DNA from 3 places in the Rahnella sp. 1L-D-7-B-C2 genome. Region 2 is predicted to be linked to each of the others. Evidence: predicted binding sites of a transcription regulator. Region 2 holds the regulator's gene; each other region holds the start of a gene.
The links. Region 2 encodes PurR, which represses purine synthesis genes. Its sites were predicted from a motif close to CANGCAAACGTTTGCNTG; they were not measured.

Region 1 (3,180 bases), on a different contig from region 2:
ATCGCAGCCAGCAACCGCCAGTCGATGTCCTGCGCGTACTTTTCAAACAGCGGCTGCAGATCCGGCAGCGTTTTGTCGATGGCATTGAGGAAGGTGCGGGTATCGACGTAATCGAAGTCGCCTACGTGGCCGAGATATTTTTCCTCGAGTTTCTCCAGCGTACCGTCGTCGGCAATCTGGCTAAAAAAATCCAGCATGGCGGCGGAGAGGCTGTCATCGTCCGGCTGCTTGCGGTAATACCAGGTGACGGGTTCATCTTCGGTAACGTCAAAAGCAACGGCCAGACGCGGATATACGCGCTGCATCAGTGCAATAGTGACGGAATCGCCCAGAGTGTAATCCAGCTTGCCGTTTTCTACCTGTTGCAGCAGGTCGCGCGGCGACATCTTGTCGGTGGTGCTCCACGTCAGGTTAGGGAATTTTTTGCCAGCGGCTTCGAGCGTCGGGATGTGCGCGGTGCCGGCGGAAACCATCAGCGTGCCTTTAATGTCGGCGAAGCTTTTCGGGCGCGCGGCACCCTGCCGGTAAACCAGCTGCTGCGAGATGGAATAGTATTCAGGCCCGGCCCGGTAGTTTTTCAGCCGTTCATTGTTGTACACCAGACCCGAAGCCAGCATGTCGGCTTTATCGTGGTCCAGTTCACTGAACATGGCGTCTACGGTAGTGTGCTGAGAGACGACCAGTGTCACGCCCAGATAATCTGCAAAGCGTTTCGCCAGCTCGTAATCGAAGCCGAGATTACCTTCCGGGGAGTCCATAAAAGTCAGTGGAGAATTGAGCGTGCTGACGCGCAATTCTCCACGGGATTTTATTTGATCCAACTGGTCGCCTTCACCCCTGTGCCATGGCACGGCAGGCCATAAGGCCAGCGCCAGCAACAGGGCGGCAATCCCCATCAGGACATAGTTAATTTTTAGTCGCGTCAAATAGTTATCTCGCTGCGGCGCTCTTATTTTTTTACGATATGCTGTGCAGTTAGTATGGTTATATCCCCAGTGCTGACGCATTTTGCTCAACAAAACGGCAGTCTGCAACTTTATTCATAATACCCGCACAAATTATCAGTCTATAAATGAATATCAATATTCCCTGCGCAAACGGTTTCGTCGGGCGATGGCTTTCTTTATAATAGGCCGCGTTTTCCCCCTGTTGCGCCCAATGAAGCACTGTGGTCAGTGTCTTCGAAGACGAGAGATCTGTGATTATGGAAATACTGCGTGGTTCGCCCGCTTTGTCGGCTTTTCGCATTAACAAATTGTTGTCCCGCTGTCAGGATGCCCACCTTCCGGTCAGCGATGTCTACGCCGAATATGTACACTTTGCCGATGTCAGCGCACCGCTGAGTTCGGACGAACAAACCAAGTTACAACGCCTCCTGAAATACGGTCCTTCTCTCGCTGAACACGCTCCAACTGGCCGCTTACTGCTGGTCACTCCACGTCCCGGCACCATTTCTCCGTGGTCTTCCAAAGCCACTGACATCGCGCACAACTGCGGTTTATCTCAGGTGCTGCGTCTTGAACGCGGTCTGGCATTTTACGTACAGGCACCGCAGCTGACCGAAGCGCAGTGGACGCATCTGGGCGCATTGCTGCATGACCGGATGATGGAAACTCTCTTCGGTAAGCTCGAAGACGCCAGCGCCTTGTTCGCGCAGCATCAGCCCGCGCCAGTGCAGCATGTCGATATTCTTGGCGAAGGCCGCAGCGCGCTGGAAAGCGCCAACACCAAACTGGGTCTGGCGCTGGCGCAGGATGAAATTGACTATCTGATGGAAGCCTTTACGTCGTTGGGGCGCAACCCGACTGACATCGAACTCTATATGTTCGCGCAGGCTAACTCTGAACACTGCCGCCACAAAATCTTCAACGCAGACTGGGTGATCGACGGTGAAACGCAGCCGAAATCCTTGTTTAAGATGATCAAGAATACCTTCGAACAGACGCCGGACTACGTGCTTTCTGCGTATAAAGATAACGCCGCCGTGATGGAAGGTTCGCAGGTCGGTCGTTTTTACGCCGATGCGAAAGACGGTCTGTACGATTTCCATCAGGAGCAGGCGCATATCCTGATGAAGGTCGAAACCCATAATCACCCGACGGCGATTTCTCCGTGGCCGGGCGCGGCAACGGGCTCCGGCGGTGAAATCCGTGACGAAGGTGCAACCGGTCGCGGTGCAAAACCTAAAGCCGGTCTGGTCGGTTTCTCGGTTTCCAACCTGCGTATTCCGGGCTTTGAACAGCCGTGGGAAGAAGATTTCGGCAAGCCGGATCGCATCGTTACCGCGCTCGATATCATGACCGACGGTCCGCTGGGCGGGGCAGCGTTCAACAACGAATTTGGTCGTCCGGCGCTGTTAGGCTACTTCCGCACTTACGAAGAAAACGTCAACAGCCACAATGGTCCTGAGCTGCGTGGTTACCACAAACCGATCATGCTGGCGGGCGGTATCGGTAACATCCGGGCCGATCATGTACAGAAAGGCGAAATCACCGTTGGCGCGAAGCTGATTGTCCTCGGCGGTCCGGCGATGAATATCGGTCTGGGCGGCGGTGCGGCTTCTTCTATGGCCTCTGGCCAGTCTGATGCGGATCTGGATTTTGCTTCCGTACAGCGCGATAACCCGGAAATGGAACGCCGCTGCCAGGAAGTCATCGATCGCTGCTGGCAGCTCGGTGAAGCCAACCCTATTCTGTTTATCCATGACGTTGGCGCCGGCGGCTTATCCAATGCCATGCCGGAACTGGTAAGCGACGGCAACCGCGGCGGCCGCTTCCAGTTGCGCGATATCCTCAACGACGAACCGGGCATGAGCCCGCTGGAAGTCTGGTGTAACGAATCCCAGGAACGTTACGTGATGGCGGTTGCACCTGCTCAGCTCGAACAGTTCGATGCCATCTGTAAACGCGAGCGCGCGCCTTACGCCGTGATCGGCGAAGCGACAGAAGAAATGCATTTGTCTCTGGAAGACAGCCATTTCGACAACCAGCCGATCGATATGCCGCTGGACGTTCTGCTTGGCAAAACGCCGAAAATGACCCGTGACGTCACGACGCTGAAAGCGAGCGGCGATGACCTTAACGCGGAAAATATTCAGATCGCTGAGGCCGTAAACCGCGTTATGCATCTGCCTGCAGTGGCAGAGAAAACCTTCCTGATCACGATCGGCGACCGTACGGT
Region 2 (3,180 bases):
AGCCGATAAGAAATCTAAAACCCGGGCTCTGGCAAAAAACACCACGACAAAGGCCAGCAGGAAAGAACCTTATGGTCGACACCGCAAAGGTAAAAAGTTAGTTGAAGAAGACAGTAAGCCGATTACATTAAGTGCGACGCATAAGAAACGTTATCAACATGCGCAGCAAACGGCGATGACAAAGCTGATGCATCAGGTTGGCAAGCCTTATCGCTGGGGTGGCACCTCACCTAATACGGGATTCGATTGCAGTGGTTTAGTTTATTACGCGTACAAAGATTTGATTCGCATTAAGATGCCGCGCACGGCCAACGAAATGTACCACCTGCGCGACGCAGCGCCGGTAAAACGCGGCGAGCTGGAATCGGGCGATCTGGTGTTCTTTAGAATCAATAACCGCGGAGCCGCGGACCATGTCGGGGTTTACGTTGGCAACGGCAAATTTATTCAGTCACCGCGTACCGGTGAAGACATCAAAATCACCTCTCTGGGCGATGATTACTGGCAAGACCATTACGTAGGCGCACGTCGGGTAATGACCCCGAAAACGATCCGATAATAAACAGTTCGTTAAGTCTGAAGTTTCGCTAATCAGCCATTGAATAGCATTTAACGAAGCGTTTCTGCAGGGAAGAGTATCGGCGCTAAAGGTCACTGCGTAAAATTGAAAAGGGCGATTCCTGTAACAGGTAATCGCCCTTTTTATTGCCTGACTTGCGCGTCTTTTAGTTCATCACTGCGGTGAAGCTGAAAGCGACAATCACAAGCAAAGCGCAAACCGTGGTGATTAATGACAATTTTAGATTGCGGTCCATAAAACCCCCTTACAGATCAATTGTGGCGCTTCATTTAGCCACACTAAATGTGTGCCAACGCATTTTCTCATACTTCACGTCTAAAATCCCGCGTTGATTCATGCCCGATAACCTACAATAACACTTCCACTTTCCTGCAATATAAGAGAAAATTGTCGGTTACCACGCCTGTGTGCCGGTCGATTTCTCCCGAGGGCGCTTTACGCCTCACTCTGACGAACTCACCCAACGATTTCACTGCCTTTTTATTAGCTCGCAGTGAAATCCACGCAAGCAAACGATTAACATAATGCTAACGTGCTGAAACACGTGAGTTCAGGAGTCATTCCTTACATGGCAACGATTAAAGATGTCGCAAAGCGCGCTGGCGTTTCCACCACAACCGTGTCGCACGTCATCAATAAAACACGTTTCGTCGCCGAAGACACTAAAGCCGCGGTTCTGCTGGCCATCAAAGACTTGCACTACTCGCCAAGCGCCGTCGCACGCAGCCTGAAGGTCAATAACACTAAAACGATCGGCCTGCTGGCGACCTCGAGCGAAGCGCCCTATTTTGCAGAAGTGATTGAAGCCGTGGAAAACAGTTGCTTCTCCAAAGGCTATACGTTGATTTTGTGTAATTCACACAACAATCTGGATAAGCAACAGGCATATCTGGCGATGCTGGCACAAAAACGTGTCGATGGTTTGCTGGTGATGTGTGCGGAATATCCTGATGAACTGCTGAACATGCTGGAAGAATACCGGTCAATCCCAATGGTCGTCATGGACTGGGGCGAAGCGCGTAAAAACTTCACCGACAGCATTATCGATAATGCGTTTGAAGGTGGTTACATGGCCGGACGCTATCTGATTGAACGCGGTCATCGCGATATCGGCGTGATCCCAGGGCAGCTGGCGCGTAACACCGGCGGTGGCCGCTTTCAGGGTTTTGTGAAAGCGCTGACGGAAGCCAATATTCCTTTGCGTGAAGAATGGGTAGTTCAGGGTGATTTCGAACCTGAGTCAGGTTACCAGGCGATGCAGAAAATCCTGATGCAAAAACAACGCCCGACCGCCGTTTTCTGTGGCGGCGACGTCATGGCGATGGGCGCGATTTGTGCAGCCGATGAGTTTGGTTTACGCGTTCCTCAGGACATTTCCGTTATCGGATATGATAACGTTCGCAATGCCCGTTACTTCTCACCTGCGCTGACCACGGTGCATCAGCCGAAAGAGCGCCTGGGCGAAATGGCCTTCACGATGTTGCTGGATCGCATCGTCAGTAAGCGTGAAGAATCGCAGACCATCGAGGTACATCCGAAACTGGTAGAACGCCGCTCGGTGGCTGACGGGCCGTACCGTGACTATCGCCGTTAATATTTGCCTGTTATAACTGATGTTAATACCTTATTGCGCCTGCCTTTGCAGGCGTTATTTCGCTACGAGCACGTTAATTTAAAGTGAATGTTGTTTAAGGAAAATCAGGTTTTCCCTTTTAATTATTATATGAATTCATTTGCCATGCGCATTAATTCACCGCAATTGATAATTAACCGTAATATTATACACGTGAGTTATTTGTAAAACATAAATGATATAAAAAACATTTTGAGGTGATATTTCATTATACATTTCAAATGAATAGGTATTATATACCACCCGCCTGAACAGGCCCTTACAATTATAATTTCACTTCCCAATAAGGTTCAATTAATATCTTGCGTCTTTTAAAAGGAAGTAAGGAAATTTAATGGAATGGAAGCCAAGTTTACTCGCAACACTGATCTCTTGCGCTATTTTCAATACTCATGCAGGAATAATGCGTGAAGATGTCTCGGTACAAGACTACCGGGACTTCGCTGAAAACAAAGGTAAATATACCCCCGGAGCAGAAAATATAGAAGTGTTTAAACTGGATGGAACATCTGCGGGCATATTGAATTTCCCAATGCCTGATTTCAGTTCTACGGATGATTACGCCACGGGAACACTCGTAGCGCCGTCCTATATCGTCAGCGTTGCGCACAATACCAAGTTCACATCGAGCAAGTTCGGCAATGGCGCTAAATACGCTTACAGCTATAAATTTATTGCCAGAAATGATGATCCAGGATATCCCGCAGATACGCCCCAAGATTTTCAATCCCCGCGTCTGAATAAAGTCGTCACTGATGCCGCTACTGTGCCTTATGTTTCACAGACTGAACTGAGAAGCGATCGTGAAAGGTATAAATATTTAGCACGCGTAGGTACAGGGCATCAATATCAGGTTGACCCTGTCACAGGGCAGGCAAACTCGTTAGCCATTTCTTACGCCTGGAAATCAGGGGGAACGGTTGTTAACCCAATGGAAAACGATCAATGGCTTTATTGGACGAACGCC
Region 3 (3,180 bases), on a different contig from region 2:
CCTGAGGTACCGCAAGATGCTGCGACGCTACCAGTTCGAAATCACCTTTTCCTCTCTGATCCTCTGCGGCCTGATCGCCCTGCTTCTTCTGATGAGATTTTGAATTGTCGTTAGAGGGCCCACGAAACCCAAAACTCCCTGATACCAGACAAAAAAAACCGCCTTTCGGCGGCCTGGTTGTTTCAGCTGATGCGATCAGTAAAGCAGACGGGCACGAATCGTTCCCGGAATGGCCTTCATCAGTTGCAGCGCGGTAGTCAGCGTCGCGATATCCGTTTCTGCATCAATCACCACATACCCAATTTCAGGGCTGGTTTGCAGGTACTGTGCTGCAATGTTGATCCCCTGCTCGGCGAAAATCTGGTTGATGCTGGTCAGCACGCCCGGACGGTTTTCGTGGATATGCAGCAAACGGCTGGCTTTCTCGGTGTGTGCCGGCAAAGACGCTTCCGGAAAGTTAACCGCTGACAATGTAGAACCATTATCAGAGTATTTAGACAGTTTACCTGCCACTTCCAGACCGATACCTTCCTGCGCTTCCATGGTGGAGCCACCGATATGCGGTGTCAGCAGCACGTTGTCGAACTCACACAGCGGTGAATTGAACGGATCGCTGTTGGTCGCCGGTTCTTCCGGGAAGACATCGATCGCCGCACCAGACAGATGTTTGCTGCGCAGTGCGTTGCATAACGCAGGAATGTCGATCACGGTGCCGCGTGACGCATTGATCAGCAGTGCGCCCGGCTTCATCTGCGACAGCTGCACTTCAGAAATCATGTCTTTGGTGTTGCGGGTTTCGGGCACGTGCAGCGTCACAACGTCGCTGGTGTTGAGCAGTTCTTCCAGAGAAGCAATCGGCTGCGCATTCCCTAACGGCAATTTGCTTTCGATGTCGTAATAGAAGACACGCATCCCCAGGCTTTCCGCCAGAATACCCAGCTGTGTGCCGATATGGCCGTAACCGATGATCCCCAGACGTTTCCCGCGCGCTTCGAACGAACCGACAGCCAGTTTGTTCCAGATGCCGCGGTGGGCCTTTGCGTTCGCTTCAGGAATGCCGCGCATCATCAGCAACATTTCGCCCAGCACCATTTCGGCAACCGAACGGGTGTTAGAGAACGGTGCGTTAAAGACCGGAATACCGCGACGCGTGGCTGCTTTCAGATCAACCTGATTGGTGCCGATACAGAAACACCCCACAGCCACCAGTTTTTCTGCTGCCTGGAAAACTTCTTCGGTCAGCTGAGTACGCGATCGGAGCCCAACAAAGTGCGCATCACGGATCGACTCTTTCAGCGATTCCGTATCCAAAGCACCTTTGTGAAATTCAATATTGGTGTAGCCCGCTGCACGGAGGGTATCAACCGCACTTTGGTGGACGCCTTCCACTAACAAAAATTTAATCTTGTCTTTCTCAAGTGATACTTTTGCCATTTCCCGACCCTATAATTTTCTGGCTGAATTCGAACTGCGAGGTGATTACTCACAGCCAACATAACAAAAAATCCGCCATCATCAATACAAACGATTGCCTGACCGGTAGCAGAAGGCTCACCGTGACAGAGGGTTTTTAGCATTTCATGCTGGTTAGATTTTACTGCGCCAAACGTTCAGGAGGAGATTATCGGAAATGTGACATAAGTCACCGAATTCAGGCTTTTGAAGAAAAGATGATTCAGTCAGAAAATTATCATCTTCATAACATTGCGTTATGACAGACGTGTGTCTGGCTGCCTTTAACACAGCAGCCAGATCTTCTGCTTATCGCTGAGTTATTTCAGCGTAACAGTTTTAACGCCTTCCGAAGTGCCGACCAGCGCAACATCCGCGCCACGGTTAGCAAACAGACCGACGGTCACGACTCCGGCAATATTGTTGATCTTATTTTCCATCGCGACGGCATCAAGAATGTTCAGATTGTGCACGTCGAGGATCACGTTGCCGTTGTCGGTCAGCACGTTCTGACGATATTCCGGCAGGCCGCCAAGTTTTACCAGCTCACGCGCCACGTAAGATCGCGCCATCGGTATGACTTCTACCGGCAGCGGGAATTTACCCAGCACATCGACCTGCTTGGACGCATCGACGATACAGATGAATTTTTTCGCAATCGCAGCAATGATTTTTTCACGGGTCAGCGCAGCGCCGCCGCCTTTAATCATCTGCATGAAGCCGTTGATTTCGTCGGCACCGTCAACGTAGATATCCAGCGAATCCACTTCGTTGCAGTCGAAAACGTGAATACCTAAGCTTTTCAGTTTCTCGGTAGACGCGTCGGAACTGGAAACTGCGCCTTCAATTTGCCCTTTGATTGAGCCGAGTGCATCAATGAAATGGGCGGCGGTGGATCCGGTACCTACACCGACGATGGTGCCCGGCGTAACGTAATCCAGTGCGGCCCAGCCGACTGCTTTCTTCAATTCTTCCTGCGTCATAATGGCTTCTCTGTCTGATAACCCGAAAGTGCCGGTGATTATAAAGCAAGTCAGGGTGATTGGGATAAACAACGCCGTAGCGAGATCACACTTATTCAGTGCAATCGCGCTGCAAACGCAAAGATTTTCCTCACCACAAAACCTGACAATCTGTGGCATAGTGTTTGGATAAAATAAAATCCAAGGGACAGAACTCCGATGAAACGCCCAGATTATAGAACGTTGCAGGCACTGGACGCGGTGATCCGTGAGCGCGGTTTTGAGCGCGCGGCACAGAAGCTTTGCATCACTCAATCGGCGGTCTCACAGCGCATTAAACAACTGGAAAATCTGTTCGGCCAGCCTTTGCTGGTGCGCACCGTGCCACCGCGCCCGACCGAACAGGGGCAAAAATTGCTGGCGTTGTTGCATCAGGTCGAGCTGCTGGAAGAAGAGTGGCTGGGCAGTGACAGTAATAGCGACAGCAATGATACGCCGCTGCTGCTCTCGCTGGCGGTCAACGCCGACAGTCTCGCTACCTGGCTGTTACCGGCGCTGAAATCGGTGCTGGTCGATTCCCCTATTCGCCTGAATTTACAAGTTGAAGATGAAACCCGGACGCAGGAGCGTCTGCGCCGTGGTGAAGTGGTCGGTGCGGTGAGTATCCAGCCGCAACCGTTGCCGAGCTGTCTGGTTGATCAGCTGGGCGCGCTCGATTACCTGTTCGTTGGTTCGAAACCGTTCGCCGACCGCTACTTCCCCAATG

Region 1: purL (phosphoribosylformylglycinamidine synthase) is a predicted target of PurR. The motif match lies at 1,091-1,108, and genes of this name have one in related genera.
Region 3: serA (phosphoglycerate dehydrogenase) is a predicted target of PurR. The motif match lies at 1,518-1,535, and genes of this name have one in related genera.

The regions. Positions count from the first base shown of each region.
Region 1 is NZ_JBXAVQ010000007.1:196,325-199,504, reverse strand. It holds gene mltF (membrane-bound lytic murein transglycosylase MltF) at 1-926, opposite strand, end outside; gene purL (phosphoribosylformylglycinamidine synthase) at 1,205-3,180, shown strand, end outside.
Region 2 is NZ_JBXAVQ010000002.1:306,653-309,832, forward strand. It holds gene AC0Z7K_RS05035 (C40 family peptidase) at 1-559, shown strand, start outside; gene cydH (cytochrome bd-I oxidase subunit CydH) at 726-815, opposite strand; gene purR (HTH-type transcriptional repressor PurR) at 1,149-2,174, shown strand; gene AC0Z7K_RS05050 (S6 family peptidase) at 2,548-3,180, shown strand, end outside.
Region 3 is NZ_JBXAVQ010000008.1:44,578-47,757, forward strand. It holds gene serA (phosphoglycerate dehydrogenase) at 196-1,434, opposite strand; gene rpiA (ribose-5-phosphate isomerase RpiA) at 1,773-2,435, opposite strand; gene AC0Z7K_RS14575 (LysR family transcriptional regulator ArgP) at 2,634-3,180, shown strand, end outside.